One region of the Massilia jejuensis genome, then DNA from elsewhere that is predicted to be linked to it. Evidence: predicted binding sites of a transcription regulator. Region 1 holds the regulator's gene; the other holds the start of a gene.

Region 1 (15,824 bases):
GACGCGATCAAGCGTTGTGCAGGTCGGTGTACGGCAGCAGCGCGAGGTAGCGTGCGCGCTTGATCGCGGTGTCGACCTGGCGCTGGTAGTGCGCCTTGGTGCCGGTCAGACGTGCCGGCATGATCTTGCCGTTTTCCTGGACGAAGTCCTTCAGGGTGTCGACGTCTTTGTAATCGACCTGTTCCACGTTCGCGGCGGTGAAGCGGCAGAACTTCTTGCGCTTGAACAGCGGGTTTTGCTGTTTGCGCTTCTCTTTAAGCTTGGCTTTGTTTTTGTCGAACTTTTTACCGAATGCCATTTGAGGCTCCTGTATCTAAAAGGTGGCCGCTAACAATTTAAGCGGCGGCACTAAAATCAATGATGTGAAACACCAGGGCTTTACTGTTGCGACTCTTCCTGGCCAAAAATCCCGTGAACTGGTGCGCGGCGCCGAGCTCGGCACTGGCGAAGCGGCCCGAAATCTCGCCCGCGGCAAACGCGGCAATTTCGAACTCGACCAGCCGGTCCACCCCTGCCTCGACCTGTTGCGAACTGTGCATCAGGATTGCCGACACGACCGGCACCCCGGCGGGGGTATAGCGCAGTACGTCGCGTTCAGCGATGGTAGCGACGACTTGAAGCTGGTTCACTGCCCGTTCACGATTCCTGGCAAGAAAAAATCAGGCAGCAGCGGCGGCCGGAGCAGGAGCGGCGGCCTGGGCCGGGGCTTCCGCACGGTGGCTCTTGGCTGCGTCTTCGCGCTGGACCGACTTCATCATTGGCGATGGGGTCGTTTCAGCTTTCTTCATCTTCACGGTCAGGTGACGCAGCACGGCATCATTGAACTTGAATGCGGTTTCCAGCTCGACCAGGGTCTCGTTGTCGCACTCGATGTTCAGGCAGATGTAGTGTGCCTTCGGCAGCTTCTGGATCTGGTAAGCCATCTGGCGACGGCCCCAGTCTTCGACGCGATGGATGTTACCGCCGCGGCTCGTCACCGTGGTCTTGTAACGCTCGATCATCGCCGGGACTTGCTCGCTTTGGTCCGGGTGGACGATAAAAACGATTTCATAATGACGCATGCAACACTCCTTGAGGACGTTTAAACAAATGCCCACCTCGGCGTCAAGACGAGTGTGGGAAGGGAAAGCCGGCAATTATAGCGTGCTACGGCAGCCGGCGCAATGCATGGAGGCCGGGCGTCGGGCGTCGCCCGGCCGCGACACCTTGCTAACCAGAAATCGATAAAAAGTGTGGATTTTCCTTGCATTCGCCGAAATACTGTACAAAAATACAGTCTGAATCATCAACCATGCCAGACCCATGCTCAAGCTCACCGCAAGGCAAGAACAGATCCTCAACCTGATCAAGGAAGCGATCGACAATACCGGCTTCCCGCCGACCCGCGCCGAAATCGCCAGGGAACTGGGCTTCAAGTCGGCCAATGCAGCCGAGGAGCACCTGCAGGCGCTGGCGCGCAAGGGCGCGATCGAGATCGTCTCCGGCACCTCGCGCGGCATCCGCCTGATCGGCGCCTCCCTGCCGGCGCCGGCGCCCAGCATCCCGGCGGCGCTGCTCATGTCGCTGCCGCTGGTCGGCCGCGTCGCCGCGGGCTCGCCGATCCTGGCCCAGGAACACGTCGAGGCCACCTACAACGTCGACCCGGCCATGTTCGGCGCCCGTCCCGATTTCCTGCTGAAGGTACGCGGCTGGTCGATGCGCGACGCCGGCATCATGGATGGCGATTTTCTTGCGGTCAAGAAGGTCGACAGCGCCAAGAATGGCCAGATCGTGGTGGCCCGCATCGGCGAAGACGTGACCGTCAAGCGCTACCGCAAGACCGGAGAGCTCATCGAACTGCTGCCGGAAAACCCGGACTTCACCGTCATCCGCGTGGAACCGGGCGACGAGTTCGCGCTCGAAGGCTTGGCCGTGGGCCTGATGCGCAGCTGGCACTGAGACGCTGTCTTGGCAGGAAGGGGCATGTTGCTGACCATGCATGGCCAGCCATGCAAGGCCGGGCCACGCTGCTCCCTCGTCGAGCGCGTCGGCAACGGCGCATTCCTTGACCGGACAGCTCCTGCTCCGACAAATCCCCAGCCGTAAAAAAGGCCGCGCTCGCGGCCTTTTTTACGTCCCGGCCCGCTCAGTTGCGCGGCGGCGCGTAATTGGATTTGCGCGCTTCGATGTCGCGCGCGCGCTCTTCCGAGGGCGCCTTCCCGACGATGGCATTGTGCTCCTTCACGTAGGCTTCGGTGGCGCTGCGCCAGGCCGCCAGGTCGGCCAGCACCAGTTTCGAGCTCACCCGCGCTTCCTCGGCCAGGTTTTCCTGCACCTGGGCCAGGCGCGTGGCGGCGCGCGTGGTTTCGGCCTGGTTCATCAGCTTGGCGATGTCGGCGGGAATGCGCTTGACCAGGGGCGAGGCGGCATTCAGGTTCGTCACGTAGTCGTTGTAGCAGTTCTGCCAGCCGGTGACGCTGGCCGAGACGCGTTCGATGTCCGCGGCTTGCTTGGAGATGGTGGGAATGCGCGGCACCGCGCAGTTGAACTTGCCGCTTTTCAGGTCTTCGCCCTGGTATTGCTCGACCCAGTGCAGGATCTCGGCGCGGCGCGCGCTGCGCTGCTTGATCAGTTCGAGCGAGGCGACGGCGACCGCATTGCCCTTGGCCGCCGCCTTGCGGAACCAGGCCTCGGCCCGGGCTTCGTCGACGGCCCCGGCTTCGCCGTACAGGTACATCTCGCCCAGGCGCTGCTGCGCCTCGACATTGCCGGCATTGCCGAGCTTGGTGTATAGCTGGAGCGCTTCGGGATAGGATTTTTTCGCGAACAGCGCATGTGCGGCGGACAGCGGATCGGCGTGGGCTGCGCTCGCCGACAGCAGGCTCGCGACGAGAAGAAGACGCTTCATGGAAGGGCCAGGGGCGGGGGAAATAGGCATCATACCGCGAAGCCCCCGCTGCCTCAACCGCCTTGCCGGGGCGGTCAGTCCCCCAGCGCGGCGCGGAAATCTTCCAGCAAGTCGTCGCTGTCCTCGATGCCGACCGAGACCCGGATCAGCGACTCGGCGATGCCCATGCTGGCGCGGCGCTCGGCGCCCATCTCGAAGAAAATCGTATGGGCAACCGGAATGACCAGCGTGCGCGTGTCGCCCAGGTTACTCGCAGGAATCGCCAGTTGCAGGCGGTTCAGGTAATCGAAGGGGTCGATGTCCGCGCGCAGCTCGAAGCTCAGCAGCGAGCCGGCGGAGCGGAACAGTTCGCAGGTCAACCGGTGCTGCGGATGCGAGGCCAGGCCCGGATAGTGCACCGCGCAGACGCGTTCGTCGGCCTCGAGCATCCGCGCCAGTGCCAGCGCATTCGCGCTGGTGCGCTCCATGCGCAATGCCAGCGTCTCGGCGCCGACCGCGATGTGATGCGCCGCTTCCGGCCCGAGGGAGGCACCGAAGTCGCGCAGCGCCTTGGCGCGCAACTGGGCCATGCCCTGGGCGGCGGCCGGCTGCTTGCGGAAGTTGTCGGCGATGTGAGGGTAGGCGCTCCAGTCGAACAGGCCCGTATCGGTCAGCGCGCCGCCGAGGGCGATGCCGTGGCCGGCGATCGACTTGGTCAGCGAATTGACGACCAGGCCGGCGCCGACCGCCTTCGGACGGAACAGGTAGGGCGTGGTCATCGTGTTGTCGACCACGTACAGGATGCCGCGCTCGCGGCACAGCTGTCCGATGCGCGCCAGGTCGGCGACCTGGGTGCGCGGATTGGCGATCGTCTCGACAAAGACGAGGCGCGTGTTCGGGCGCAGGGCGGCCGCCACGTTGGCGGCATCGGTGGCATCGACGAAGTCGACGTCGACGCCCTGCCCCGCCACCGTTTGCCACAGGCTGTTGGTGTTCCCGAAGAGGAAACTCGACGACACGACATGGTCGCCCTCGCGCAGCAGCGCCTGGAACAGCGCGCCGATGGCGGCCATGCCGGTACCGAAGCACAGGCTGGCGACGCCGTCTTCCATCTTCGTGATCTTGTCTTCCAGCGCGGCCACCGTCGGATTGCCCTGGCGGCCGTAGCGGAAGCCCGGCTCCTTGCCCTGGAACACCGAGGCCAGCTGGCGCGCGTCGTCGTAGCCGAAGGCGACCGAGGTGTGGACAGGCTTGTGCAGCGAGCCCTGCTCGATCGCCTTGCGGCGATCGTTGTGCAGGATGGTGGTGGTGAAACCGTAGTGTTTTTGTTCGCTCATGGTGGCGGCGGGCTGGTTCGGCGGATTATGCGCGGCACATGATGCGCGGCGGCTCATTCGGCGGCGACGGGAGGGTTCAGGTTCAGCTGGGTCCTTACCTCGTCTTCGAGCTTGGGCTTGCCGCCATTATGGCGCGCCGACTCCAGCTGGTCGAGGTAGGCCGGGGTCACGTCGCCCGTCACATAGATGCCGTCGAAGCAGGACGCCTCGAAGTTCGTCAGCGCCGGGTTCACGTCCGAGATCGAGCGCTTGAGCGCGTCGATGTCCTGGTAGACCAGGCGGTCGGCGGTGATCTCGGCGCAGACTTCCTCGACCGTGCGCCCGTAGGCGATCAGCTCGTCGCGGGTCGGCATGTCGATGCCGTACACGTTCGGGAACAGCACCGGTGGCGCGGCCGAGGCGAAGAACACCTTGCGCGCGCCGGCCTCGCGCGCCATCTGCACGATCTCGCGGCTGGTCGTGCCGCGCACGATCGAATCGTCGACCAGCAGCACGTTCTTGCCCTTGAATTCGGAACCGATGGCGTTGAGTTTCTGGCGCACCGATTTCTTGCGCATTCCCTGTCCGGGCATGATGAAGGTGCGGCCGATGTAGCGGTTCTTGATGAAACCTTCGCGGTATTCGATGCCCAGTTTCAGCGCCAGCTGGATCGCCGCCGGGCGCGACGAATCCGGAATCGGCATCACCACGTCGATCTCGTCGACCGGGATCTCCTTGCGGATCTTGTCGGCCAGGTATTCGCCCATCTTCAGGCGCGTGGCGTAGACCGAGGCGCCGTCGATCACCGAGTCGGGACGCGCCAGGTAGACGTATTCGAAGGCGCAAGGATTGAGCGACGGGTTCTCGGCGCACTGGCGCGCGTGCAGCACGCTGTTCGTATCGATGAAGATGGCTTCGCCCGGCGCGATGTCGCGCACGAAGCGGAAACCGATGCCCTCGAGGGCGACCGATTCGCTCGCGACCATGTATTCGATGCCGCCCTCGCCTTCGCTCATGCCCAGGCACAGCGGACGGATGCCGTAGGGATCGCGGAAGGCCAGCAGGCCGTGGCCGGCGATCTGGGCGACGACGGCGTAGGCGCCGCGCACGCGGCGGTGCACCTGGCCGACCGCCTTGAAGACGGCATCGGCGCCCAGCGAATAGCCGTCGGCCGCTTCCTGGATCTCGTGCGCCAGCACATTGAGCAGCACCTCCGAGTCGGAACCGGTGTTGATGTGGCGGCGGTCGTTGTGGAACAGCGCTTCCTTCAGCTCGGCCTGATTGGTCAGGTTGCCGTTGTGCGCCAGCGTGATGCCGAATGGCGCGTTCACGTAGAAGGGCTGCGCCTCTTCCTCGCTGGACGAACCGGCGGTCGGGTAGCGGCAATGGCCGATCCCGGTATTGCCCTGGAGGGAACGCATGTTACGGGTGCGAAACACGTCGCGAACCAGGCCATTGGCCTTGTACATCGAGAACATGCTGCTGTGATTGGTTGCAATACCCGCAGCGTCCTGACCGCGGTGCTGTAACAGCAACAATGCGTCATACAACAACTGGTTGACGGGGGTTTGCGAGACGACGCCGACGATGCCACACATGGTGCGCTCCTAAAAACTGAATGCTGTTGCGGAAGATTTCAAAACGAAGATGTCAAAACGAATGCTTAAAATGTCAGGTGCTGCGCCAGCGCAGCAGGGAGAAAGGGCTTGACGGTGCGCGCTCCGGCCTCGGCCAGCGGGGACAGCAGCGCGTCTTTCCAGAATGCTTGCTGGGGAATGGCGGTCATGGAACACAATATGACGGCGGCCAGCACGATTACAATCCCGCGCGCCAGCCCGAACAGGCCGCCCAGGCCGCGGTCCGCCAGCGACAGGCCGGACGCTTCGATCAAGGCGCCGATGGCCAGCGACAACAGGCCCATCAGGATGCGCACGCCGAGGAACAGCGCGATGAAGGCCACGATCAGGCGCGCCGTGTCGCCGGGAATCATAGCCGGTAACAGGGGCGCTAGGCGCGCGCCATAGGCGTTGGCCACGACGAAGGCCACGATCCAGCCCGTCAGGGACAGGATTTCCTTCATTAAACCACGCATGGTGCTGATCACCACCGACGCCACCAGCACGAACAAGACGAGATAATCGAAAATCGTCACGGCAAGCGAACGCGGCCCACGCGCATCAGACCGGCACCAGGAAACCGGCCAGGCCCAGGCTGCCGAGCTTGGCCTTGGTCTTGTCGGCTTCCTCGCGGCTGCCGAATGGACCGACTTGCACCTTGATCAGGGCGCCGGACTTCTTCGTGAAGGAATTGATGCCGCCGGCGCGCAGGCGTGCCTGCAGTTCGTCGACCTTGTCCTGGGTCGCCAGCGCGGCGACCTGGACCACGAAACGCTGGTTCCCGGCGGCCCTGTCTTCGGCGCGCGGATGCGTCTCGGCCGACTTGGCGGCGGGTTTACCCTCGAGCAGCGCGAGCGCACGGGCCGCTTCGCTGTCCTTGGCACGTGCCGGGGCCGGCTTTTCCTCGGGCTTTTTCGCGGCCGGCTTGTCGGCAGCCTTGCGCTCGGTGTCCTTCGGCTCCGGCTTGCGTTCGGCGACCTTGGGTTCGGGCCTGGCGGCCTTGGGCTCGGGCTCGGGCCTGGACTCGGGCTTGGAAAGCGGCACGCGCGCGGCCGGCTCTTCGTCGAGCATTTTCAGCGGAGGCGCTTCGGCCGCTGGCGGCGCCGGCGTCGCCACGGACGGCGGCGCGATGATTTCCTCGTCCGCGTCGACGCTGTCGACGGCCGGCACCGGGCTGGCCGGCATCGGCAGCGCGGGCGCTTTTTCTTTCGCGGGAATCTGGATGGCGATGTCGCCGGCCAGCGGACGCGGTTCGGAATCGAGCAGCATCGGCAGGCCGACCGCGGCGGCCAGCGCCAGCGCGACCGCGCCTACCAGGCGGCGCCGTGCGCGCTTCTTTTCCGGCAGCATGGGGTCGCCGCCGCTGCGGCTGCGGCGCGAACCGCCCTGCCCGCTTTCGTTCGCCTGGTTCGCGTGACTGGCGCGCTTGGCGCGGGCCTGCCGGCCGAAGTCGTCATCGTCGCGGGAAAAACGGCCACTGTCCTGGGCGCTACCGTCTTGCTTGTTTTTACTAAGGAACGAGAACAAGCCCATGCGTCTGAATGTCAGTGAAGAGAGTTTTTACGGGCCGCCATCACGCCGGCGACGGTGTAGAACGAGCCAAAGACCACAATTCTATCATTCTCCTCGGCACGGCTCACCGCATTTGCGAAAGCGGCGGCCGGATCGGGGAAAGCGCTGACCGAAAAATCGGCCTCTTTCGCCCCTGCGGGCCGCAATGCGGCCACCCGTGCGGCCAGGGCGTCGCCCTTGGCCGAACGCGGCGACGGCAGGTCGGCCACGCACCAATGGTCGACCAGGCCGGCCATCGGCGCCAGCACGCCGGCGATGTCCTTGTCGTCCATGATGCCGAACACGGCATAGGTATAGCGGTGGAAGCCCATGTTGCCGAGGTTCTGGGCCAGCGTGCTCGAGGCATGCGGATTGTGGGCCACGTCGAGCACCGTGGTCGGACGCCCGGCCAGCACCTGGAAGCGGCCCGGCAGTTCGACCAGCGCCAGCCCGGTGCGCACTTCCTGCGCGCCGCAAGGCAATTGCATGCGCAGCGCCTCGAGGGCGGCCAGCGCGGCCGAGGCGTTGAGCAGCTGGTTGGCGCCGCGCAGGGCCGGATAGGCCAGCGAATTGCGGCGCTGGGTGCGCCCCCCGAAGCTCCACTGCTGCTGGTCGCCCTGGTAGTTGAAATCGCGCCCGATCAGCCACAGATCGGCGCCGATGTCGCCTGCATGCCGGATCAGCGATTGCGGCGCCAGCGGGTCGCTGCAGATCGCGGTCTTGCCGGGGCGGAAAATGCCGGCCTTTTCGAAGCCGATTTCCTCGCGCGTCTCGCCCAGCCAGGCCGCATGGTCGATGTCGATGCTGGTGACGATGGCCACGTCGGCGTCGATCACGTTCACCGCGTCCAGGCGCCCGCCCAGGCCCACTTCCAGGATCGCCACATCGACGCCGGCGGTCGAGATCAGGTGCATGATCGCCAGGGTCGTGAATTCGAAATAGGTCAGCGCCGTATCGCCGCGCCGGGACTCGACGAAGCCGAAGCTGTCGACCAGCATGGCGTCGCTCGCCATCCCGCCATTGATGCGGGCGCGTTCATTGAAGTCGAGGAAGTGCGGCTTGATGTAGAGGCCGACGCGGTAGCCGGCGTGCAGCAGGACCGATTCGAGCATGGCGCAGGTCGAGCCCTTGCCGTTGGTGCCGGCGACCATGATGACGGGACAGGCGAATTCCAGGTGCATGCGCTCCTTGACGGCGCGTACGCGGTCCAGGCCCATGTCGATATGGGTTTCGGCGTGGCGCGCTTCGAGCAGCGCCAGCCACGCGGGCAAGGTGGTGGGAAGCATGGACATGACGGTCAAGGTGCGTTGAAACGAAAACCGGCGACCTGGAGTGCAGATCGCCGGCCGGAATGCGTGCGGGAGCGAGGCTCCGGCCGGTTCAGGCGATGACTTCGGCCGGCTGGTTTTGCAGCAGGGCCAAGAGGCGCGCGATTTCTTCGCGCATCTTGCGGCGGTCGACGATCATGTCGACGGCGCCCTTTTGCACCAGGAACTCGGCGCGCTGGAAACCTTCCGGCAGCTTTTCGCGCACCGTGTTCTCGATCACGCGCGGGCCGGCAAAGCCGATCAGCGCTTTCGGTTCGGCGATCACGACGTCGCCCATGAAGGCGAACGAAGCGGAGACGCCGCCCATGGTCGGGTCGGTCAGCACGCTGATGAAAGGCAGTTTCTTTTCCGACAGCTTGGTCAGCATGGCGGTGGTTTTCGCCATTTGCAGCAGCGACAGCAAGCCTTCCTGCATGCGCGCGCCGCCGGTGGCGGTGATGCAGATGAACGGCACCTTCTGTTCCAGCGCCACCTGGGCGCCGCGCACGAAACGTTCGCCGACGACCGAGCCCATCGAGCCGCCCATGAATTCGAATTCGAAGCAGGCCACGACCACCGGCAGGCTCATGATCGAACCGCCCTGGACGATCAGCGCATCGGTCTCGCCGGTGGCGTCCATGGCGGCCTTCAGGCGGTCCGGATACTTCTTGCTGTCCTTGAACTTCAGGGTGTCGACCGGCAGCGCTTCCTGGCCGATTTCATAGCGCCCGCCCTCGTCGAGCAGGCCGTCGAGGCGCGCACGTGCGCGGATGCGCATGTGGTGGTCGCACTTCGGGCACACATGCAGGTTCGATTCCAGGTCGGCGCGGTAGAGCACGGCCTCGCACGACGGGCACTTGACCCACAGGCCCTCCGGCATGGTCTTGCGATTGGCGGCATCGGAGCGCTGGATTCGCGGGGGCAGCAGTTTTTCCAACCAACTCATGTTCTTCTCCTGTGCGGCATTTCTTAAGTTGGGCGTAGTGTAGCCGCTCGCGTCCGGCTTGTCGACCGCTTGCCAGCTTGGCAATGGTCCGTCCTGTCGAGCTCGTTCAGGACGGCCGCGCGGGCTGCGAACAGCTTACACCGATTGCGCCGCGGCGTGCGGACCGCGCCCGCAGGCCGTGTCCGCGCACGGGGCTTACCTGGCGTCGAGCGCGGCGCGGATATTGGCGCAAAAGGCGCGCACCGCCTCCGGCCCGCCCTCGCGCGGCGTGTTTTCCAGCTCCTGGATGATGCGGCTGCCGATCACGACCGCGTCGGCCACGGAGGCCACCGCCTTGGCCGTCGCGGCGTCGCGGATGCCGAAGCCCACGCCGATCGGCAGGCTGACGTGTTCGCGGATCGCGGCCACCCGGCGCGCCACGTCTTCGGTATCGATCGTGCCGGCGCCGGTCACGCCCTTGAGGGAGACGTAATAACTGAAGCCGCTGCCGTAGCGCGCCACCTGGCGGATGCGCTCCTGCGTCGACGTCGGCGCCAGCAGGAAGATCAGGTCGAGGCCATTGGCGCGCATGGCGTCGGCAAAGGCTTCGCATTCTTCCGGCGGGTAGTCGACGACGATGGCGCCGTCGGCGCCCGCTTCCTTCGCCAGGCGGATGAAGTTGTCGGGGCCGATGCGCTCGATCGGGTTGGCGTAGCCCATCAGGACCACCGGGGTGGCGCCGTCGGCCTTGCGGAACTCGCGCACGTAGTCGAAGACATCGGACAGGCCGATGCCGAATTTCAGGGCGCGCTCGCAGGCGCGCTGGATGACCGGGCCTTCGGCCATCGGGTCGGAAAACGGTACGCCCAGTTCCAGGACGTCGGCCCCGCCCGCGACCAGCGCGTGCATCAGGGGGACGGTCATCTCGGGGCCGGGGTCGCCGGCGGTGATGAAGGTGACGAGGCCGGTTTTGTTCTGTTCGCGCAGGGTGGCGAAGGTGTGTTCGATTCGGGACATGGTGATTTTTCGTTTCGGTTGTCGGTGGCGATCGGTGCTGCAACGGCCCATCGAACGCGTGGACGGGAAACCCCGTCCACGCGTTCACGGCACGCAGGCAAGGCGCGGCGCGGATTAACTGAAATCGAGCCCCATGCGCTGCGCCACCGTATGCATGTCCTTGTCCCCGCGCCCCGACAGGTTCACCAGGATCAGTTGGTCCTTCGGCAGCGTCGCCGCCAGCTTGAAGCCGTGGGCGATCGCGTGCGACGATTCCAGCGCCGGGATGATGCCCTCGATGCGGCAGCAGTCGTGGAAGGCCTGCAGCGCCTCGTCGTCCGTGACCGACACATACTGCGCGCGCGCCGAATCCTTCAGCCAGGCGTGCTCGGGGCCGACGCCCGGGTAGTCCAGCCCGGCCGAGACCGAGTGGGTCTCGATGATCTGGCCGTTCGCATCCTGCAGCAGATAGGTCCGGTTGCCGTGCAATACGCCGGGGAAGCCCAGCGTCAGCGAGGCCGAATGCTTGCCCGAATCGAGCCCTTCGCCGGCCGCCTCGACGCCGACCAGTTTCACGCCCGGCTCGTCGATATACGGGTAGAAAATGCCCATCGCGTTCGAGCCGCCGCCGATGCAGGCGAGCACGTAATCGGGCTGGCGCCCGGTCATTTCCGGCATCTGCACGCGGCATTCCTCGCCGATCACCGACTGGAAATCGCGCACCATCATCGGATACGGATGGGGTCCGGCGACGGTGCCGATGATGTAGAAGGTGTTCTCGATGTTGGTGACCCAGTCGCGCATCGCTTCGTTGAGCGCATCCTTCAGGGTCTTGCTGCCCGATTCGACCGGCACGACGGTCGCGCCCAGCAGCTTCATGCGGTAGACGTTCTGGGCCTGGCGCCTGACGTCCTCGCTGCCCATGTAGACCACGCATTCGAGGCCGAAGCGGGCGCAGATGGTGGCCGTGGCCACGCCATGCTGGCCGGCGCCGGTCTCGGCGATGATGCGCGGCTTGCCCATGCGCCGCGCCAGCAGGGCCTGGCCGATGACGTTGTTGATCTTGTGGGCGCCGGTATGGTTCAGGTCTTCGCGCTTGAAGAACACCTGGGCGCCGCCGGCCAGTTCCGACCAGCGCTTGGCATGGTAGACCGGCGACGGGCGGCCGACGAAATGGGCCAGCTCGTAGCGGAATTCCTCGAGGAATTCGGGGTCGTTCGAATAGCGCGCGTAGGCCTCGTTGAGCTCGGCCAGCGCGTGCGTCAGCGTCTCGGCAACGAAGGAACCGCCGTAGGGGCCGAAATGGCCGCGCGCGTCGGGGAATTGATAGTCGGTGGTCTGGAACAGGGCGTTCGGGCCGCGCTCAGCGCGTGCTTCCTGGCTCGCTTCCAGGGCTGCTTCGAGTACTTCTTTCATGGGTCTGCTCGCTTTCAATGGTGGCATCGGCTGCCCGCACCGCGGCGATGAAATCCGCGATCCTGCGGGCGTCCTTGATCCCCCTCGCTGCCTCGACACCGCTGCTGATGTCGACGGCCCAGGGGCGTACGCGCACGACCGCGCTAGTCGCGTTTTGAACGCTCAAGCCACCACTCAAAACGACCCGAGGCGCGAGCTCTTTTGGAATAAGAGACCAATCGAAGACCTTTCCAGCACCACCATAGGCGTCCACGTAGGTATCGAGCAGGAGGCCGGAAAACCAGGGACTGGCGGCGCGGTATGCGAGTTCGCATTCTAGCAGTTCACGCGGCGTCGTGTCCGGCTTGACCCGGTAGGCGTGGACGAAGGGGCGCTTGACCGCGTCGGCGATGCGCGCGCACGCGTCCACCGTTTCGTCGCCGTGGAACTGCAGCAGCGCGACCGGCCCGGCCTCGACCACCGCCCTGACCTCGTCGACGCCGGCGTTGACGAACAGCGCCACCGCGCTCACGTAAGGCGGCAAGCTGGCCGCCAGCGGCGCGAACTGCGCGGGCGAGACGTAGCGCGGGCTCTTCGGATAGAACACGAAGCCGAGCGCGTCGGCGCCGCTCGCCACGGCCGCGTGCGCGTCTTGCGCGCGCGTGATGCCGCAAATCTTGATTCGGGTACGGTGCATGGTGTCGATCTCACATCCAGGGCAAGGGGACCGCCTCCTGCGGCAGTCCCCAGCGTGGATCGTAATCGATTTTCGCGAAGTAGAGGCCGTCGGGCATGAAGGTCGGCGCGGCGGCGTCGCGGTCGCGCGCGGCGAGCACCTCTTTCATCCAGTCCGGCTCATGGCGCCCGAGGCCGACATAGACCAGCGCGCCGACCAGGTTGCGCACCATGTGGTGGAGAAAAGCGCTGGCGCGCACGGTGAAGACGATGACGTCGCCGCGCCGTTCGATCGTGATCTCCTGCATGTCCTTGACCGGCGTCCTGGCCTGGCAGCTGGCCGCGCGGAAGGAGGAAAAATCGTGCAGGCCGATCAGGTGGCGCGCCGCTTCGGCCATGCGCGCGGCGTCGAGCGGACGGAACACCCAGCCGGCGCGGCCGGCCAGCAGCGCCGACGGCTGGGCGTGGTTGTACAAGACATAATGGTAGGTGCGCGAACGCGCCGAGTAGCGCGCATGGAATTCCTGGCCGTCGAGCTCGGGCGCCACTTCGCTGGCCCAGCGCACCGCGATCGAATCGGGAAGGAAGGTGTTCGTGCCGCGCACCCAGCTCGCCATCGGCCGGTCCAGTTCAGTGTCGAAGTGGATCACCTGCTCGAGCGCATGCACGCCCGCGTCGGTGCGGCCGGCGCAGGTCGTGGCCAGCCGCGTGCGGGCGAATTGCTCGAGTGCGATCTCGAGGCTGTCCTGGATGGTGTGACGGCACGGCTGTTTCTGGTAGCCATTCCAGCCGGTGCCGACGTACTGGAGTCCGAGTGCGATTCGCTTCACGCGACCGGTTACGCCAGTTGTGCGCGCATGGCGCTGGCGCGGCTGGACTGTTCGACGTTGCCGCCCTTGATGACTTCGTCGAGCAGCTCGCGCGCGCCTTCCTTGTCGCCGATCTCCTGGTAGGCGACAGCGAGGTCGAGCTTGGTTTCCATTTCCATTTGCGCCGACGTCAGCTCGGCGCCGCCACCGGGCGCGGCCTCGGGCTCGGTCAGGGTGAAGTCGTTGGCCGGCAGGTCGAGGTCCAGGCCCGACATGTCGAAGCGCGGCACCGGGGTGCCCGGGGTCGGGATCGCCGGCAGCTCCGCCGGCGCGAACGGATCGTCCTGCGGCGCGGCCGCGGCGGCCGGCTGGCCGAAGTCCATCATGTCGAGATCGAAGAGCGGGTCTTTCTCGGCAGCCGCAGCCGCGGCCGGTTCGGGTACTTGCGGCGCCTCGTGCTGCGGCGCGGCGGCCGGCGTCGGCGCGGGATCGGGGGCGCCGGCATCGAAGACCGGCGTTTCGCGCGCCTCCACCGGCGTGGCCGGAGCGGTGCCGGCCAGGCCGAAGTCCATCGCGTCGAGGTCGAACAGCGGGTCCTTCAGGTCCGTGGCCGGCGCAGGGCCCGCGGCGGGCGCCTGCGGCAGCGGCGGCAGGTCGTTCAGTTCGAACTCGCGCGCCAGCTGGGCCATGTCGATGTCGGTATTCGGGCCGTTCCTGGACAGGTCGAGGACAAAGGCGTCGTCCTCGTCGGCGTTCGCGGCCGGCGCCGCGGCCGGCGGCGTATCGAAGTGCATGTCGAAGGCCAGGTCGTCCGGGCTGCCGCTGCCGGCGACGGCCGACGTGTCCGCTGCCGGGTCGAGCGGCGCGAACGGCTCCATCTGGAACTGCAGGTCGGGCACGGCGGTCGGGTCGTCGTGGACGGCGTTCATCGTGCCGCTGGCGGCGACCGGCTCGAAGGACAGGTCGCCCAGGTCGAAGTCGAGCAGGTTGTCATCGGCTTTCGCCGCCGGCTGGTAGGCCTCGGCCTGCGGCAGCGCGGTGGCCTCCTGGTTCAGGCCCAGGCTGCCCAGGTCGAAGCCGCCGTCGAGCGGCGCGCCGGTGACGGCGTCGACGGTCGACGCCGGCTCGATCACGTCCTGCGCTTCGCCACGGCCGCGGAAGGCTTGCTCGAGCTGTTGCGACAGCATGGTCTGCGGACCGCCGTCCTTGTCGGACGTGGCCGCGGCCAGGCCGGCGCCGGCCGCGACCGCGGCAGCGGCGCCGGCAAGCGCCGCGCCGCCGCCCGTGCCGGCGGCCTGGGCATACATCGGATTGGCCGGATCGAGCGTATGGCCGAGCGCGGCGGCCTGCGCCCACTCGTCGCCCTTGCCGCCGGTGAGGCTGTACAACTCGGTGGCCTGGGTCTCGAAGGCGCGCACGTCCTTGCGCGCCGCGTAGATCTCGAGCAGCTTCAGGCGCACCGGATGGCGGGACGGATCGTTGCGCAGCGCTTCCTTGAGGATGTCCTCGGCCTGGGTGTCGAAATTATAGGCCAGGTACAGTTCCGCTTCGGCCAGCGGATCGACTTCGTTGGTGTCGAGCTGGCTGGCCGATGGCGCGAAGCTCGAGTTGAACACGCTGTCGTGGGTATCGACGCTCTGGCCGCCGGTTTCGGCGAACATCGACTGCGCCGGCTGGGCCGCGCTGCCGAGGATGGTCGGGGGATTCGGCGCCGCCTGCGCGACCACTTTCCGCTTGCGGCGCTGCGACAGGCCGAGCCCGGCCAGCAGCAGCACGGCGGCGCCTGCGCCGAGATACAGGATGTTGTCCATGATCGTGTCGGCCAGGCTGGTTTCCTCCGGCGCTGCTGCCGCCGGGACCGGCTTGGGCGCGGTCTTGATCTTCGGCGCCGGCGCGGCCGGGCTGTCGGCCTGGGCCACGACGACCGGCGCCGCGGGCGCGGCCCCGCCCGCGGGCGTATCGGCGCGCTGGGTGGCGCTGGCGCCGGCCTGGCTCTTCACCGTGATCAGCTGCTCGAGGTCGTTGACGTTCCTTTCCAGCTCTTTCACGCGGGTCTGCGCGTCGGCCAGTTCCTTTTCCCTGGCCACTGCGTCCTCGGCGTTGGCGTTCGCGCCACCCGCGCCCGAACGGGCCGGCAAGGCCTTCGACAGGCGCAGCTGGTCGGCCGATTCGTTGGCGGCGGTCGGGCGCTCCTCGACCTTGGCCGTGATGCGCCCGGTCGCGCTCTGCCCTGCCTGCGCCTCGCGCGCCGGCGCGCTGGTGGCGACCTGGCCGGCCAGCTTGGCGCGGTAGGCGTTGAAGTCGGCCGCGTGGGCCACGACCGTGCCGTGGGCCTCGCCGGCATCGAGGCCGCGCAGGTTGTCGGCGC
Region 2 (15,824 bases), on a different contig from region 1:
ACCTGGTCGATGTGTTCGTGTTGCCCGAATACCGCGGCCACGGCTACGGCAAGCAACTGGTGGCGGCCGTGCTGCGCCATCCGAGCCTGCAGCGCTTGCGGCGCTTCATGCTGGCGACGAACGACGCGCAAGGCTTGTATGAACGCTTCGGTTTCACTACGCCGCGCAATCCGGAAACGCTGATGGAGCGTTACTTCCCCAACATTTATTTATCCTGAGAAGCATCAATACGGCGACGTCTTTCCCGACACAGGCTTATGATTTGTCGTGTTCGAGAAGGAGCGCCCTATGTGGCCCATCGCCGGTTGTGTTGCGCTTGCCGTTTCCTTGCTGACCGCCGCGGCCCAGGCCGCCGAAGTGCCGGCCGCAAAGGGTTCCCTCGTCATCATCGGCGGCGCCCTGCGTCCCGATAACGCCGCCGTCTGGGAGCGCATCGTCCAGCTCGCGGGCGGGCAGGGCGCCCGGATCGCGGTCTTCGCGTCCGCTTCCGCCAATCCCGAACGCGCCGGCGCCGCCCTGGTCGAACGCCTCAACAAATACGGCGCCAATGCCTTCTTCGTCCCGGTCGCCGTGCGCCTGACCGGCACCGACTACCAGGCGGCGGCCGACAATCCCGAACTGGCGATGGCGGTCCGCTCCGCAGGCGGCGCCTACTTCGCCGGCGGCGACCAGGCCCGCATCACGCGCGCACTGCGCCGTCCCGACGGCAGCAACACGCGCATGCTCGACGCGCTGTGGGACCTGTACCGGCGCGGCGGCGTCATCGCCGGCACCAGCGCCGGCGCGGCCATCATGAGCAGCACCATGTTCGGCTATCCGAAGCCCGTGCTCGCCACCTTGAAGCTGGGCCTGACCGACGGCCAGGAAATCACGCCCGGGCTCGGCTTCATCGGCGACGACGTGTTCGTCGACCAGCACCTGCTGGTGCGCGGGCGCTTCGCGCGCATGCTGCCGGCCATGCTGCAAAAGGGCTACAAGCTGGGCCTGGGCATCGACGAGAACACGGCGATGGTGGTCGGTCCCAACCGCGAGGTCGAGGTGCTCGGCTACAAGGGCGCGCTGGTGGTCGATCTCTCCGGCGCGAATGCCCGCCAAGGGCCCTTCAACGTCAGCAACGTGCGCCTCAGCTACCTCGACAACGGCGACCGCTTCAACATCGCCACCCACAGTTTCACGCCCGCGCCCGACAAGGCCGACGGCCGCCTCGACCCGGCTCGGCCGTACTACCGCGAGCCGCTGTTCTCGGCCGACATCCTCGGCAACAGCACGGTGGTCGACCTGATGGGAAAGCTCATCGACAGCGACCAGCCGGAAGCCATCGGCCTCACCCTCGACAGCCCGCACGGCGTGCAGCCGGACCTGGGCTTCGAATTCAAGTTCTCGCGCACGGGCGAGAGCGTCGGCTACATGTCGGCCACGACCGAAGCCTATTCGGTCTACAACGTGCGGCTCGATATCCGGCCGATCGTGGTCAAGCGGCCGCTGTACCAGTACAAGTAAGGCGGCATCGTTCAGGCAGCGTGCACCCGCGCGCCTGTCTTGCGGTAGCGGCCCGGCGCCTGCATGCCATGCGCGTGGAAGTGGCGCCGCAGCGATCCGGCCGAACCAGCCCCGCCAGGTCGGCCACCGCCTCGACACCGAGCGCCGGGCGCGTTGCCAGCAACCGCGCCGCAAGTGCGATGCGTTCGCGTACCAGCCAGGCCAGCGGCGGCAAGCCGGTGGCCTCCCTGAAGCGGCGCTGGAAGGTGCGCGTGCCAATGCGCGCGCGGGCCGCCGCCGAGGCCACCCTTGCGATTCGAGCGGATATGCTCGCGTACCCAGTCCATGGCCGGCGCGATCCGGTTGGCATCCGCGTCGGGCAGGGGGCGCAGCACCAGTTGCCGCTGGTCGCCGTCGCGGTGCGCCGGCATCACCAGCCGCTGCGCCACCCGCTTCGTCACTTCCGGCCCGTAATCGCCGCGCACCCCATGCAGCAGCATGTCCAGGCCGGCGGCCGAGCCGGCCGAGGTGATCGTGCCATCGTCGTCGATATACAGCACGCCCGCTTCGATGGCGACCTGCGGAAATCGGGCACCGAGGCGCTCCAGGTGGCGCCAGTGGGTGGTGGCCCTGCGGCCGTCGGGACGGCGATGGTAGCGGCCGTGGCCAGTTCCTCCAGCCCATGCGGCGCATGCACGGTCAGGCCGCCCATCGCGCGCAAGGGCCCGGGCTCGGCGGCGCAGACGGCATGGCTGTACCAGGCGACGCCCAGCTCCGGGCGATCGAGCGCGAACAGTTGGATGGCACAGCCGAATTCGAAGGTGCACAAGCCGTCGTAGGCGAGGATGGCGACGTGGTGGGGCATGGCGCGACGTTAGCAGGTTCTGGCATGCATGCCGCTGCCGTCCGGGGGCGGCGCGGCGCAGACTGGCATCGCTATCAAAGCGGAGAAAGAGATGAACTCATTGGTCAGTGCCATTCCCGCCGCATCCGCCGAAGGGTTTACGCTGGTCGCCGGTGCTGGTGCCTTGCCCGCGCTTGCCAGCCATCAGCTTCACGATCAGTCATCGGTGTGTGGCGCTCCCACGGTGCGTCGTCAGTAGCTTCTCAGGCCCAGGGTTGGTATTACAATCCCGGCGTTCCCACGTTGCAAGGATAACCGATGCTTTCGCTCCTTTTCCGCTGGCTGGTCGCCGCGAGCGTCCTGATTCACTGCGCTGCGCATGCGCAGACCCAGGCGCGGCCGGCCACCGTGCGCGTCGACTACACCCATAGCGGCAACGCGCTCTCCGATACCTATGCGCTGGAACAGGTGCTGATCGAGCCGCTGCCCTGGCCGGGCGACACCGCGCGCAGCCTGGACAACACCAACCGCGGCCAGAACCGGGTCGAGGTGGCCGACGCGAAGACGGGAGATCTACTGTATTCGCGCGATTTCTCGACCATCTTCGGCGAGTGGCGCACCACCGAAGAAGCCAGCAGGATCAGCCGCAGCTTCAGCGAATCGGTCCGCTTTCCGAAACCGGACCGCCCGGTCAAGGTCCGCATCTTGAAACGCGACGATCGGAATGCCTTTTCGGTGGCCTGGAGCGTCGAGGTCGACACCGATGCGCCGGACGTCGCCAGGAAGCAGCCGCCGGCGCCCGCCGCGCCGATCCCGATCCACGTGAGCGGACCGTCGCCACGGAAGGTCGACTTGCTGGTGCTGGGCGACGGCTATACGCAAGCGGAGATGAAGAAGTTCGAGCTCGATGCGCGGCGCCTGGCCGCGCACCTGTTCACGGTCTCGCCCTTCAAGGAGCGCGCCGCCGATTTCAACGTCTGGGCGCTGGCCGTGGCGACGAGCGAGTCGGGCGTGTCGCGCCCGTCCGCCGGGGTGCACCGCGCCTCGAAACTCGGCACCCGCTACGATATCTTCGGCAGCGAGCGCTATGTGCTCACGCTCGACAACCGCGCCCTGCGCGAGATCGCCCAGCATGCGCCCTATGAATTCATCGAGATCCTGGTGAACAACGAAACCTATGGCGGCGGCGGCATCTTCGGCCAGTTCAGCACGGCCGCGGCGGGCAACGAGTGGGCGCCGTATCTGTTCGTGCACGAATTCGGCCACCATTTCGCGGGACTGGCCGACGAGTACTACACCTCGCCGGTGGCGTATGCGGCCAGCAGCGCACGCATGGAGCCGTGGGAGCCGAACGTCACGGCGCTGCGCGACCCGAACCAGCTGAAATGGAAGCGCCATGTGAAGGCGGGCACGTCGCTGCCCACGCCCTGGCCGAAGGCAGCCTACGAGGAAGCCTCGCGCGCCTACCAGAAGCGGCGCGCCGCGCTGCGCGCCCAGAACCGTCCCGAGAGCGAAATGAATGCCTTGTTCCGCGAGGACCTGGCGCGTACCAATGCCTTGTTCGCGAAGCAGGCGCACCGCCACACGATCGGCGCCTTCGAGGGCGCGAACTACGAGGCGAGCGGCTACTACCGGCCGGCGATGCAGTGCATCATGTTCGACCGCAGCGAGGCGTTTTGCCCGGTATGCCAGGACGGCATCGCCGACGTCATCGACCTGTACGCGGGGCCGGCACGCCCGTGAAACCGGCTCGGTGTCGCTCGGCAGTGGTTTGTGTGGTGGCGAACAGACCGGTCCTTCGGGCACGCCTATTCTAGGGTCAGAAGTATTAAAAAATGAAGCAAGTGCGGGCAACAGACCCGCGCACCACCACCGCTTTGAAAGGACCCATCATGAACAAACTGATCCTCACCCTGGTCGCCGGTGTCGTCGCCACCAGCGCCTGTGCGCAGACCGCCACCACGACCACCACGACGACCACCGCCCCGGTAGCGGTCACTGCCCCGGCCCCGGCCACGACCGCGACGACTGCGACGACGGTCGACGCGGACAACGCCAAGGCCATCGTCAAGGCCGAAGCGCGCGCCGAAGTCGATGTCGCCAAGGCCGAAGCGAAGGAAATGAAGGTGGTGGCCAAGGCCGACGAAAAGGCCGCCAAGGCCGTCGCCGATGCGCAGGAAAAGAAGGCCAAGGCGCATGCCAAGGCCGTGAAGGTGCACGCGAACGCGGCCGAGAAGGTCACCAAGGCCGATCCGGAAGACCGCGCCAAGGAGATCGCCAAGGCCGAAGAGAAGGTGTCGGAAGCGAACCTGAAGGCCGAGAAGACCATGATCAAGGCCGACGAGAAGGCGCTCAAGGTGCAGGTGGGCGCTGCCGCCGACAAGGCGACCGCTTCGGCCAAGACCGAGCAGGTGCGTGCCGAAGCGATGGCCGACGTGCACAAGGCAGCGGCCAAGAAGTAATCGGGTCGCTGTCAAAGGAAATGCCGGCGCGAGCCGGCATTTTTCGTTTCAGCGATACGATCGGCGGTTTATTCCCCGGTCGCGCGCATCGCCAGGTCGGTCGCCTTCAACTTCTGCGACAGCGGCTTGCCCTTGCGTGCCCGCTTGCCGAAGTGCGGCTCCAGCCCCGAGGCGAACAGCTCCACCGTGCGCGGCTTGGAGCCGGCCCAGGTTCCGATCACGTTCAGGCCCTTCTGGCTGATTGGTTGCGCCGCCAGCAGCTTCTCTTTCGGATCGAGCTCCATCAGCGTCACGCCGCGCCCGCCGTTGGTCAGTACCTTCATCTCGTCGATGCCGAACACCAGCACGCGGCCATTGCCGGACAGGCAGGCGATCGCGCCGGCGGCGTCCGGGACGATCCGCGGCGGCAGCGGCACGGCGCCGTCGTCCAGGGTGATGAAGGACTTGCCGCCTTTCAGGCGGCTGACCATGTCGCCCGCCTTCGAGATGAAGCCGAAGCCGTTCGAGGCCGCCAGCAGCAGGCGCGTGTCGGCGGGGCCGGCGAAATAGTGCAGGATGCGCACGGCGCGTCCAGGCACGCCGCCCGACAAATCCACCAGCGTCGTGATCGGCACGCCGTCGCCGCGCGCGCCCGGCAGCACGGCCACCGGCACCGAATAGGTCTTGCCGTTGTCGCCGATGCCCACCAGCGAATCGACCGTGCGGCACTCGAAGGCGCCGTACAGCGAGTCGCCCGCCTTGAAGGTGAACTGGGCCGGGTCGTGCCCGATGCCGGTACGCGCGCGCACCCAGCCTTTTTCCGAGATGATCACGGTCACCGGCTCGTCGACGATCTTCTGCTCGGCCACGGCCTTTTGCGCTTCCTCGATCACGGTGCGGCGCGCGTCGCCGAACTGCTTGGCGTCCGCCTCGATCTCGCGAATGATGGTGCGCTTCATGGTCGACGGATTGGCCAGGATGTCTTCCAGCTTTTCCTTCTCGCCGCGCAGCTGCGCAAGCTCCTGCTCGATCTTGATCGCTTCCAGGCGCGCCAGCTGGCGCAGGCGGATCTCGAGGATGTCCTCGGCCTGGCGTTCCGACAGCTTGAACTCGTCCATCAGCGCCGCCTTCGGTTCATCCGCATTGCGGATGATGGCGATCACCTTGTCGATGTTGAGCAGGACGATCTCGCGCCCTTCCAGGATGTGGATGCGGTCGTTGACCTTGCCCAGCTTGTGCTCGGTACGGCGGCGCACGGTGACGAAGCGGTAGTCGATCCACTCCTGCAGGATGTCGGCCAGCCCCTTCTGGCGCGGACGGCCGTCGCCGCCGATCATCACCAGGTTGATCGGGGCCGAGGTTTCGAGCGAGGTATGCGCCAGCAGCAGCAGCATGAATTCGTTCTGGTCCTGGTTCTTCGACTTCGGTTCGAACACCAGGCGCACCGGCGCGTCGCGGCCCGATTCGTCGCGCATCGTGTCGAGCGCATTGAGGACGGTCTGCTTGAGCGCGATCTGTTCCGGCGTGAGCGTCTTCTTGCCCAGCTTGACCTTGGGGTTGGTGATCTCTTCGATCTCCTGCTGCACCCTGGCCGCCGAGGTCCCGGGCGGCAGCTCCGTCACCACCGCCTGCCACTGGCCGCGCGCGAGTTCCTCGATCTTCCAGCGCGCGCGCACCTTCATCGAACCGCGGCCGCTGGCGTACATGTCGGCGATGTGCGCGGCCGGGGTGATGATCTGGCCGCCGCCCGGGAAGTCCGGGCCGGGCACCAGCGTCATCAGCTCGGCATGCGCGATCTTCGGGTTGCGGATCATGGCCACTGCCGCATCGGCCACTTCGCGCAGGTTGTGCGAGGGGATCTCGGTGGCCAGGCCGACGGCGATGCCCGAGGCGCCGTTGAGCAGCACCATCGGCAGGCGCGCCGGCAGCGTGCGCGGCTCCAGGGTCGAGCCGTCGTAGTTCGGCTGGAAGTCGACCGTGCCCTGGTCGATCTCGTCCATGAGCAGGCGCGAGATCGGGGTCAGGCGCGCTTCGGTGTAGCGCATCGCCGCCGCGCCGTCGCCGTCGCGCGAGCCGAAATTGCCCTGGCCGTCGATCAGCGGATAGCGCAGGGAAAAGTCCTGGGCCATGCGCACCAGGGCGTCGTACACCGACTGGTCGCCGTGCGGGTGGAGCTTGCCGAGCACGTCGCCGACCACGGCGGCCGACTTGCGCGGTTTCGCCGTCGGGCCGAGACCGAGTTCGTTCATCGCGTACAGGATGCGGCGCTGCACCGGCTTCTGGCCGTCGGCGACGTCGGGCAGGGCGCGGCCCTTGACGACCGAGACCGCGTAGTCGAGATAGGCGCGCTCGGCGAAGGTCGACAGGGTCAGTGTTTCGATGTCGTCGGCCGGCTCGGCGGCTTGTTCGAAGAGATTTGCTTGGATCGTCATGATTGAGTGTGTTCGATTGGTTCGGTGGCGGACTGCCAGCCCATCAAATATCCGCTTCCGTCTCGTTCCCGTGTTCTTCGATCCAGGCGCGGCGCGCGGCGGCTTCGCCTTTGCCCATCAACATGTTGAAGCGCGCGCTCGATTCACCATGATCGAAGCCGCCCAGGGCCACCGGCAGCAGGCGCCGGGTATCCGGATTCATCGTGGTTTCCCACAGCTGCTCGGCGTTCATCTCGCCCAGGCCCTTGAAGCGGGAGATGTTCCAGCTGCCTTCCTTGAGGCCGTCCTTTTTCAGCTTGTCCTCGATCGCCAGCAGTTCGCCGTCGTCCAGGGCGTACAGCTTTTGCAGCGGCTTCTTGCCGCGCGGCGGCACGTCGACCCGGTACAGGGGCGGACGCGCGACGCAGATGTGGCCATGCCTGAACAGGGCCGGGAAATGCTTGAAGAACAGCGTCAGCAGCAATACCTGGATATGCGAGCCGTCGACGTCGGCGTCCGACAGGATGCAGATCTTGCCGTAGCGCAGACCCGACAGGTCCGGCGAGTCGCCGTGCGCGTGCGGGTCGACCCCGATGGCGACCGAAATGTCGTGGATCTCGTTGTTCGCGAACAGGCGGTCGCGGTCGGTTTCCCAGGTGTTCAAGACCTTGCCGCGCAGCGGCAGGATGGCCTGGTATTCCTTGTCGCGGCCCATCTTGGCCGAGCCGCCGGCCGAGTCGCCCTCGACCAGGAAAATCTCGTTACGCGTGAGGTCGGTCGATTCGCAGTCGGTGAGCTTGCCCGGCAACACGGCCACGCCCGAAGACTTTTTCTTTTCGACTTTTTGCAGCGAGCGCATGCGCGACTGCGCCTGCTTGATGACGAGTTCGGCCAGCTTCTTGCCGTATTCGACGTGCTGGTTCAGCCACAGTTCAAGCGGCGGCTTGGTAAACGTCGAGACGAGTTTCACGGCGTCGCGCGAATTCAGGCGTTCCTTGGTCTGGCCCTGGAATTGCGGGTCCAGCACCTTGGCCGACAGCACGAACGAGACGCGTGCGAACACGTCTTCCGGCAGCAGCTTGACGCCTTTCGGCAGCAGGCCGTGCAGTTCGACGAATCCTTTCACGGCGCCGTACAGGCCGTCGCGCAGGCCGGACTCGTGCGAGCCGCCCGAGGGCGTCGGGATCAGGTTGACGTAGGATTCGCGCACCACGCCGCCTTCCTCGTTCCAGGCCACGACCCAGGCCGCGCCTTCGCCTTCGGCGAAGTTCTCGTCGCCGGCGGAGGCGTAACCGGCGCCCTCGAACAGCGGAATCACGGTCTGGCCGCTCGCGCCCTGGTTCATGGCTTCGACCAGGTAGCCGCGCAGGCCTTCGTCGTAGCGCCAGGTCTGCACGTCGCCGGTCCTGGCGACCGTCAGCGTGACGGTCACGCCCGGCAGCAGCACCGCTTTCGAGCGCAGCAGGCGCACGAGGTCGGCCATCGGGATGTTCGGCGAATCGAAGTACTTCGGGTCCGGCCAGGCAGTGACGCGGGTGCCGTTCTTCTTGCCGCCGCGCTCGAAGGGCGCCGAGGTCAGCGGTGCGATCACTTCGCCGTCGGCAAAGACCAGGCTGTGCACGCCGTTGCCGTCGTCCGTCTTGCGCCAGACCGTGATTTCCAGGCGCGTCGAGAGCGCGTTGGTGACGGAGACGCCGACGCCGTGCAGGCCGCCCGAGAACGCGTAGGCGCCGCCGGAACCCTTGTCGAACTTGCCGCCGGCGTGCAGGCGCGTGAACACGATCTCGACCGTGGAGACGCCTTCTTCCGGGTGGATGCCGACCGGAATCCCGCGCCCGTCGTCCTCGACGGTCACGGAGCCGTCGACGTTCAGGGTGACGCCGATGTTGCTGCAGTAGCCACCGAGCGCTTCGTCCGAGGCGTTGTCGATCACTTCCTGGATGATGTGCAGCGGATTCTCGGTCCGGGTGTACATCCCCGGGCGCTGCTTCACGGGTTCGAGTCCCTTGAGGACACGGATGGAGGATTCGCTGTAGTCGGGTGCGGGTTTCTTGGTTGCCATGCTGATCAGTGTTTTTTCGGAAGCCTGCGTATTTTACTTTGTCGTTATCTTGTCGGAGGGAAAAAGCAGGAAGGGCGTAACGGATTGTTCTTGTCAACGTGGGGAAACGTGACTAGATTGGTACGCAAGGTTGCCACGTCAAGCGGCCCCGAGAAACCGTTGAGCAAAAAAGGCGCTGGCCCGCAGGCATACTGTACATGTGTACAGTATTTCTTGCAAGCCGGCCGGCATTTGCGCAACAGCCCCGGTGCGCGGCGTCGCACGTTCTGGTGGACATCATGCATGCACATAAAATCCCGACCGCCGTGCGCCTGCTCGGATTTGCCACGGCCGATGCCGCACGCATGGCGGCGCTGCTCGGATCGGCCCCGCCTGCCGGGCCCTCGTACCTGTGCCTGCATGAGGACAGCCTGCAAGAGCCGGACATCGTCCTGGCCGACGGCACCAATCCCGCGGCCCTGGCCTGGCTGGACAACATGCGCTGCGCCCCGCCCGCGCTGGTGATCGGCGGCCCGGCCCATGGCGGCTACGAGCACTTGCCCGCGCCGCCGGAGCCGGCGCTGCTCTACGAGAGCCTGATCCGGCTGCTGGCCGAACGGCGCCGCGCGCTGGCGCTGCTCAGTGCGCGCGGCGAGCCGCTGCTGGCCGAACGGCGGCGCCGTCCGCGCCTCGGCCCCGACGCCGGCTGCGCCGCCGAACGCCAGCCGCCGCGCGAGGGCAAGGTGCTGATCGTCGACAAGGGCGGCGCCTTCCGCGACCACCTGGCCGGCCTGGTCGGGCCGCGCCGCCTGGCGATCGCCTGGACCGACAGCGCGCCAATGGCGGTGCGCCTGTGCGACGAAACGCCGGTCGCGGTGGCGATGATCAATACCGCCGCCCCCGGCATCGATCCGTACGACCTGAGCCGGACCATCAAGGCCCAGGCCGGGGCCGGGCGCACGGCCGTCGTGCTGCTGGTCGGCCGCACCTTCGCCTACGACGGCGAACTGGCGCGCGGCGCCGGGGTGCGCGGCTTGCTCGACAAGCCGGTGGGCGACCGCAGCCTGGTCTGCATGCTGCAGCGCCTGACGTCCCTGGCCGAGCTGCCGGCTTGAGCGCTCAGCCGGTGTCATTTTGTTACAACTTCGAATCGTGCGCGGCAATGGCAGGGCTATATTTGGGCCATGGCAGACGACCAACCACAGCGCGGCGGCGAGATGCCCGGCCCGCCGCTGGAAAACCGTGAGGATGCACCGCAGCGCATTCCCGACCGCCGCGCGGCCAGCGGCACGCCGCGCTACCAGCGCCCGGGCGATACGCCCTTCGCCCTGGCCGGGCGCGTGCTGCGCTCGCGCTGGCGTGCGCTGCGCGACCGCTTCAGCCGCGACTTCATGCGCCGCACCCTGCGCATCGGCGTCTCGGCGCGCATCTTCCATCCCGAACCGGGCTCCACCGGCCTGCGCAGCAAGAACCTGCAATATCTCGAAGAATCGATCGCCCAGTGGGTGATGTCGCGCGACGTGCTCGTGTTCATGATCCCGACAGTCAACACGAACGGCCTGCTCCATCCCAGCAACATCACCCTGCGCCATTATGCGCGCCACCTCGACGGCCTGGTCTTGCAGGGCGGGGCGGACGTGTCGCCGCAAACCTATTCCGAGTCGCCCACGCGCCCTGAATGGAACGGCGACCGCGCGCGCGACCTGTACGAACTCGAACTGCTGCACGAATTCGTCGAGGCCGGCAAGCCGGTTCTGGGCGTGTGCCGCGGCTGCCAGCTGATCAACGTCGCCTTCGGCGGCACGCTGTACCAGGACGTGGCGACCAACGTGCCGGCCGCGCTGGCCCACGTGCACACCGACTACGACGCGCACCGGCATGCGATCGAATTCCCGCCGGGTTCATCCCTGGGCCGCATGTTCCCGCATGCCGGGCGGCCGATCGTCAATTCGATCCACCACCAGGCGGTCAAGGAACTCGGGCGCGACATCCGGGTCGAGGCGATGTCGTATCCCGACGGGATCGTCGAGGCGATCCGCTACGACAAGGCGGACTTCGTGATGGGCCTGCAATGGCACCCGGAGTTTCACCGGGCGGGCGGGACGGACCTGCTCGACTGCACGCCGGTGCTGGATGAATTCCTGAGGGCGGCGCGCGAGACCCGGTTATAGGACCCGGGCACGCGACCCTCGCACGCAGGCGCAAAACCGCTTGCATCCGGTCGGCCCTTTGATCATAATGAATGAGAATCATTCTCATTCACGACCGATCAAAAGGACCGCCATGAAAGATCCATTCGCAGACATCGCCATCCCGACCCATGGCATGCAGCAGCGCGAGGCCGTCATGCTCGCTTCCCTGCTGCACTTGATGTCGCACTACACCGCGCGCGACGAGCAAGACAAGCCCTGCGTGCGCCTGGCGTCGGTGATCGAGCGCCACCTGTGCGCGCTGGCCCGGCTGCCCGAGCTCGATCCGGTGCTGCGCGCGACCTGCGAGCACCTGTGCGAGCGCTGGGCGGCACTGGTCGACGCGGGGATGCCGCGGCCGGTGAAGCGCAACTTCATCGAGCGCATCATGCGCTCGAGCAGGGTGGGGACGAGTCCGGTCTAGGAAGCCTCGCCCTCACCTGCGCTGGAATCTTCGCTCGCCGCGGAACCAGTGGATCGCCGCATGCACCATCCCCTCGACGCTCCCCTGGCGCTCGTACTGCTGGCGCAGCAAGGCCGCGTCGCTGCCGCCGGCGGCGGCCACGGCCAGGTGATGCAAGCCATCGAGGCTCCCGAGCTTTTCCGCATACGGCGCCATCCTGGCCAGCGTCGCCAGGATGTCTTCGCGAATCGACACGTTGTCGTAGCTTTTCGGATGCGTGATCGTTCCCTCCAGCCCGAAGCGGCAAGCCTGGAAGCGGTTGTAGTTATAGACCAGGTAATCGTCCTCGGCCGGCGGCGCCTCGGTGCGCTCGAGCAGGTAGCTGCACAGCGCCTGCAAATAGGCCGCCAGGCTCGCCGCGCGTTCGACCGTGAGCGGCGTGTCGCACACGCGCAGCTCGATCGTGCCGTACTCGGGTTTCGGGCGCAGGTCCCAGTAAAAATCCTTCATGCTCTTGACGATGCCGGTGCGCTCCATCTTCGCGTAATAACTCGATTCGAATTCGGCCCAGCCGAGCGTGAAGGGCGCGCGGCCGCTCATCGGGAAGGCGAATACGGAATTCAGGCGCGCCGAATCGAACAGGCTGTCGTGGCCCTGGACGAATGGGGACGAGGCGGACAGGGCGATGAAATGGGGGATGTAGCGGTTCAGTGCATGCAGCAAGTACATGGCGTCGTCGCCATTGTCGCAGCCGATGTGCACATGCTGGCCGAAGACGGTGAATTGCTTGGCCAGGTAGCCGTACAGGGACGACAGGTGCTCGAAGCGCGACTTCGGGAAAATCTTCTGGTCCGACCAGTGCTGGAAAGGGTGGGTGCCGCCGCCGGCAATGCCGATATTGAGCTGGTCGCCGGCCGCGACCAGGGTGTCGCGGATCTCCTGCAGCTCGGCCAGCAGCGGGGAATAGGCCGCATGCACGCTCGAATTAATCTCGATCATGCTCTCGGTGATCTCGGGCGTGACGTTGCCGGGGAAGGGTTTGCGCGCCAGCAGGTGCAGCAAGTCCGGGCTGGCGGCGGTGAGGTCGAAGTCGGACAGGCTGACCAGCTGCAGTTCGAGTTCGACGCCGAAGGTCAGCGGCGTCGACCGGGTGAACGGTTCAAGCGGCATGCTTGACCTCCGGTGCGGGCCTGGTAACCTCGCGGGCCCGGACCAGGGCGCGCTGGAGGATGATCGGGCCGAACACTTCCAGCAGCATCGTGACCGCTGCCACCGAGCGCAATTGTTCGACCACGTGCACGCCGGCCATGCGCGCGTGTTCGAGCAGCAGGATGACGAACACCGACAGGGGCGCCAGCGCCACTCCGGCCAGCGCGCCCTTGCGCCAGGTGATGCCGGACAGGTGGGCAAAGGCCATCACGCCGGCGGTCTTGGTCAGCAGCCGCACCAGCACGATCACCACGGCCAGCAAGCCGCCGGCGGCGACCTTTTGCCAGTCGAGGGTGGAGGCGGCGAAGACGAACAACAGCACGGTGAGGAGTTCGCCGAGCGCCCCGAAGCCGCGCTGGGCCTGGCTGAAGGCGACGCGCCGGTGGCGCGCCACCAGCCCGAAGGCCAGGGTCGCGACCACCGGCGACAAGCCGCCCGCGTACGAGATGGCCACCAGTAGAATCACCGCCAGGGCAAAGGCCACGGTCGCATCCTGGCGCGGGTTGCCGATCGCGCGCAGCAGCGCCGGCACGGCCAGGCCGAACACGGCGCCGCTCAAGAGCGACACGGCCAGCACGACCAGGCTGTTCCAGATGGCGTCGCCCAGGTTGTCGAAGGTGCGGAAGATCCAGAAGCCGACGACGACATTGAACGCGAACACGGCCAGCACGCAGTTCTGGGCCGTCAGATGCAGCACGCGCTCGGTCACCTGGCCCGAGCTGCGCTGCTCGTTAATCACGCGCACCACGGTGGCGGGCGAGGTCGCCATCGAGAGCGAGGCCAGCATCAGCGCGGTCAGTTGCGGGGTGCCGAAGGCGGTCGCGACCAGGTAGACGGCAAGGAAGGTGGCGAGCGATTCGACCAGGCCGCTGATGCCGATCCAGGGATTGGTGCGCAGCCAGCGCAGGTTGATGCGGTAGCCGAGCTCGAACAGGATCAGGCCGAAGGCGACGTCGGCCAGCATCGGCACGGCGCCGCCGTCGGCGCTCGGCAGGATGCCGAGCTGGGGGCCGGCCAGCGCGAAGCCGACCAGGCCATAGAAGCTGATGCGCGGCAGCCCGGTCCAGCGCTGTCCGAATTCGCCGGCGATCCAGGCGACGGCGATCGCGAACGGCCACGCGAGGCTGGTCAGGATCGGCAACAGCGCTTGCATGCAGGCTCCTTGAAAAACGACGAACGCACCGTCCGGGCGGACTGGTCTTCTGCCGATTCTACAAGACGGGCATCCCTCTTCCCGCGCACGATTGGCCGCGTATCCGGGCGCCTTCGTTGTCAGCACGCCCGGCACTGGCTAGAATGGCGGGCGGTTCGCCGCCACGGCGCGCCTTGCGCGGCCAAACGGTCTTTTCGATTCCCCATTCGTCGCTTTGTCCCGACGCTTCCCATGCCCCAAGCACCCACCCCGCCGCAATCGCAGTCGCAGCCACCGCGCGCGCCGATCCGCCTGAGCGCCCAGGTGTTGACCTGCGTCGTGTTTTGCCTGGTCGCGCTCCTGATTATTTTCGTGGCACAGGAGGAACCGCAGTCCGTGTTGCGCGGGCCGCTGGCGACGGGTGCGCAACTGCTGGTCGGCCTCGGCCTGGCGGTCCTGGCGGCGCTGGGTTCGTATGTCAGTTTCCGGATGACCTCGCAGTCCGAGGCGACCCGCAACACCATCACGGCCTACGGGCGGCTGGATTTGTCAGGCTTCAATCCGGTCTGGATCAGCCTGGCCGCGGCGATCGGCGAAGAACTGCTGTTCCGGGCGGCGCTGCAGCCGCTGCTGGGGGTGTGGATCACCTCGGCGATCTTCCTGGTAACCCACACGCCGGTGTACCAGTTCCGCAGGCGCGATGGGGCGACGCTGGTGCAGGCGGCGGGGGTGTTCGGGGCCAGTGTCGCGCTCGGGTTCATCTACCAGTATGCGGGCTTGCTGGCGGCAGTGATGATGCATGCGGCGCTCGACGTGGTCGGGCTGTATGTCGTGCGCAATGCATTGCGCGCGAATACCTAGGTTCCCAGGCGGCCGGCCGGCGCTCGCTTATTTACTCAGCAAACGCATCGCCCGTTCCAGGCCCTCGAGCGTGACCGGGAACATGCGGTTGTTCATGATCTGGCGGATCACCGAGATCGACTGCCGGTATTGCCAGAGATGTTCCGGCTCCGGATTGAGCCAGGCGAACTTGGGAAAGGCCTTGCAGAAGCGCGCCAGCCATTCGGCGCCGGCTTCCTCGTTGTTGTACTCGACCGAGCCGCCCGGCGCCAGCACTTCATAGGGGCTCATGGTGGCGTCGCCGACGAAGATGATGCGGGTGTCGGGCGGGTATTTGCGCAGCACGTCCCAGGTATCGAAGCGCTCGGCGTGGCGGCGCCGGTTGTTCTTCCACAGGTAGTCGTAGATGCAATTGTGGAAGTAGTAGAACTCCATGTTCTTGAATTCGCTCTTCGCCGCCGAAAACAACTCCTCGGCGCGCTCGATATGGTCGTCCATGCTGCCGCCCACGTCGAGCAGCATCACCACCTTGATCCGGTTCTTGCGCTCGGGCTGCATGCGGATGTCGAGGTAGCCGGCATTGCTGGCTGTCGCGCGCACCGTCTCGTCGAGCGCGAATTCATCGGCCGCGCCGGTGCGGGCGAAACGGCGCAGGCGGCGCAATGCCACCTTGATGTTGCGGGTGCCCAGTTCGCGCTCGTCGTCGTAATCCTTGTACGCGCGCTGCTCCCAGACCTTGACGGCGCTGCGATTGCGGCCGGCGCCGCCGATGCGGATGCCTTCCGGGTTGGCGCCGCCATGGCCGAAGGGCGAGGTGCCGCCGGTGCCGATCCAC

The links. The regulator LexA, encoded in region 1, represses DNA repair genes until DNA is damaged. The targets are predictions, from matches to a motif close to ACTGTATNNNNATACAGT.
Region 2: the regulator LexA is predicted to act here: its motif matches at 9,428-9,445, upstream of ACFPOU_RS09875 (DNA topoisomerase IV subunit B).

The regions. Positions count from the first base shown of each region.
Region 1 covers NZ_JBHSMS010000079.1:59,828-75,651, forward strand. The annotation lists gene rpsR (30S ribosomal protein S18) at 8-298, opposite strand; gene priB (primosomal replication protein N) at 336-629, opposite strand; gene rpsF (30S ribosomal protein S6) at 660-1,061, opposite strand; gene lexA (transcriptional repressor LexA) at 1,303-1,938, shown strand; gene ACFPOU_RS22005 (tetratricopeptide repeat protein) at 2,126-2,887, opposite strand; gene ACFPOU_RS22010 (cystathionine gamma-synthase family protein) at 2,962-4,203, opposite strand; gene purF (amidophosphoribosyltransferase) at 4,257-5,780, opposite strand; gene ACFPOU_RS22020 (CvpA family protein) at 5,846-6,334, opposite strand; gene ACFPOU_RS22025 (SPOR domain-containing protein) at 6,360-7,331, opposite strand; gene folC (bifunctional tetrahydrofolate synthase/dihydrofolate synthase) at 7,343-8,641, opposite strand; gene accD (acetyl-CoA carboxylase, carboxyltransferase subunit beta) at 8,730-9,602, opposite strand; gene trpA (tryptophan synthase subunit alpha) at 9,798-10,598, opposite strand; gene trpB (tryptophan synthase subunit beta) at 10,713-11,993, opposite strand; gene ACFPOU_RS22050 (phosphoribosylanthranilate isomerase) at 11,941-12,669, opposite strand; gene truA (tRNA pseudouridine(38-40) synthase TruA) at 12,680-13,477, opposite strand; gene ACFPOU_RS22060 (motility hub landmark protein FimV) at 13,486-15,824, opposite strand, start outside.
Region 2 covers NZ_JBHSMS010000034.1:39,608-55,431, reverse strand. The annotation lists gene ACFPOU_RS09910 (GNAT family N-acetyltransferase) at 1-218, shown strand, start outside; gene ACFPOU_RS09905 (cyanophycinase) at 289-1,500, shown strand; partial or broken gene ACFPOU_RS09900 (helix-turn-helix domain-containing protein) at 1,512-2,344, opposite strand; gene ACFPOU_RS09895 (hypothetical protein) at 2,373-2,582, shown strand; gene ACFPOU_RS09890 (IgA Peptidase M64) at 2,642-4,066, shown strand; gene ACFPOU_RS09885 (hypothetical protein) at 4,216-4,785, shown strand; gene parC (DNA topoisomerase IV subunit A) at 4,854-7,196, opposite strand; gene ACFPOU_RS09875 (DNA topoisomerase IV subunit B) at 7,240-9,237, opposite strand; gene ACFPOU_RS09870 (PleD family two-component system response regulator) at 9,516-10,331, shown strand; gene ACFPOU_RS09865 (gamma-glutamyl-gamma-aminobutyrate hydrolase family protein) at 10,434-11,387, shown strand; gene ACFPOU_RS09860 (hypothetical protein) at 11,500-11,829, shown strand; gene ACFPOU_RS09855 (YbdK family carboxylate-amine ligase) at 11,842-12,978, opposite strand; gene ACFPOU_RS09850 (cation:proton antiporter) at 12,968-14,170, opposite strand; gene ACFPOU_RS09845 (CPBP family intramembrane glutamic endopeptidase) at 14,402-15,010, shown strand; gene ACFPOU_RS09840 (vWA domain-containing protein) at 15,038-15,824, opposite strand, start outside.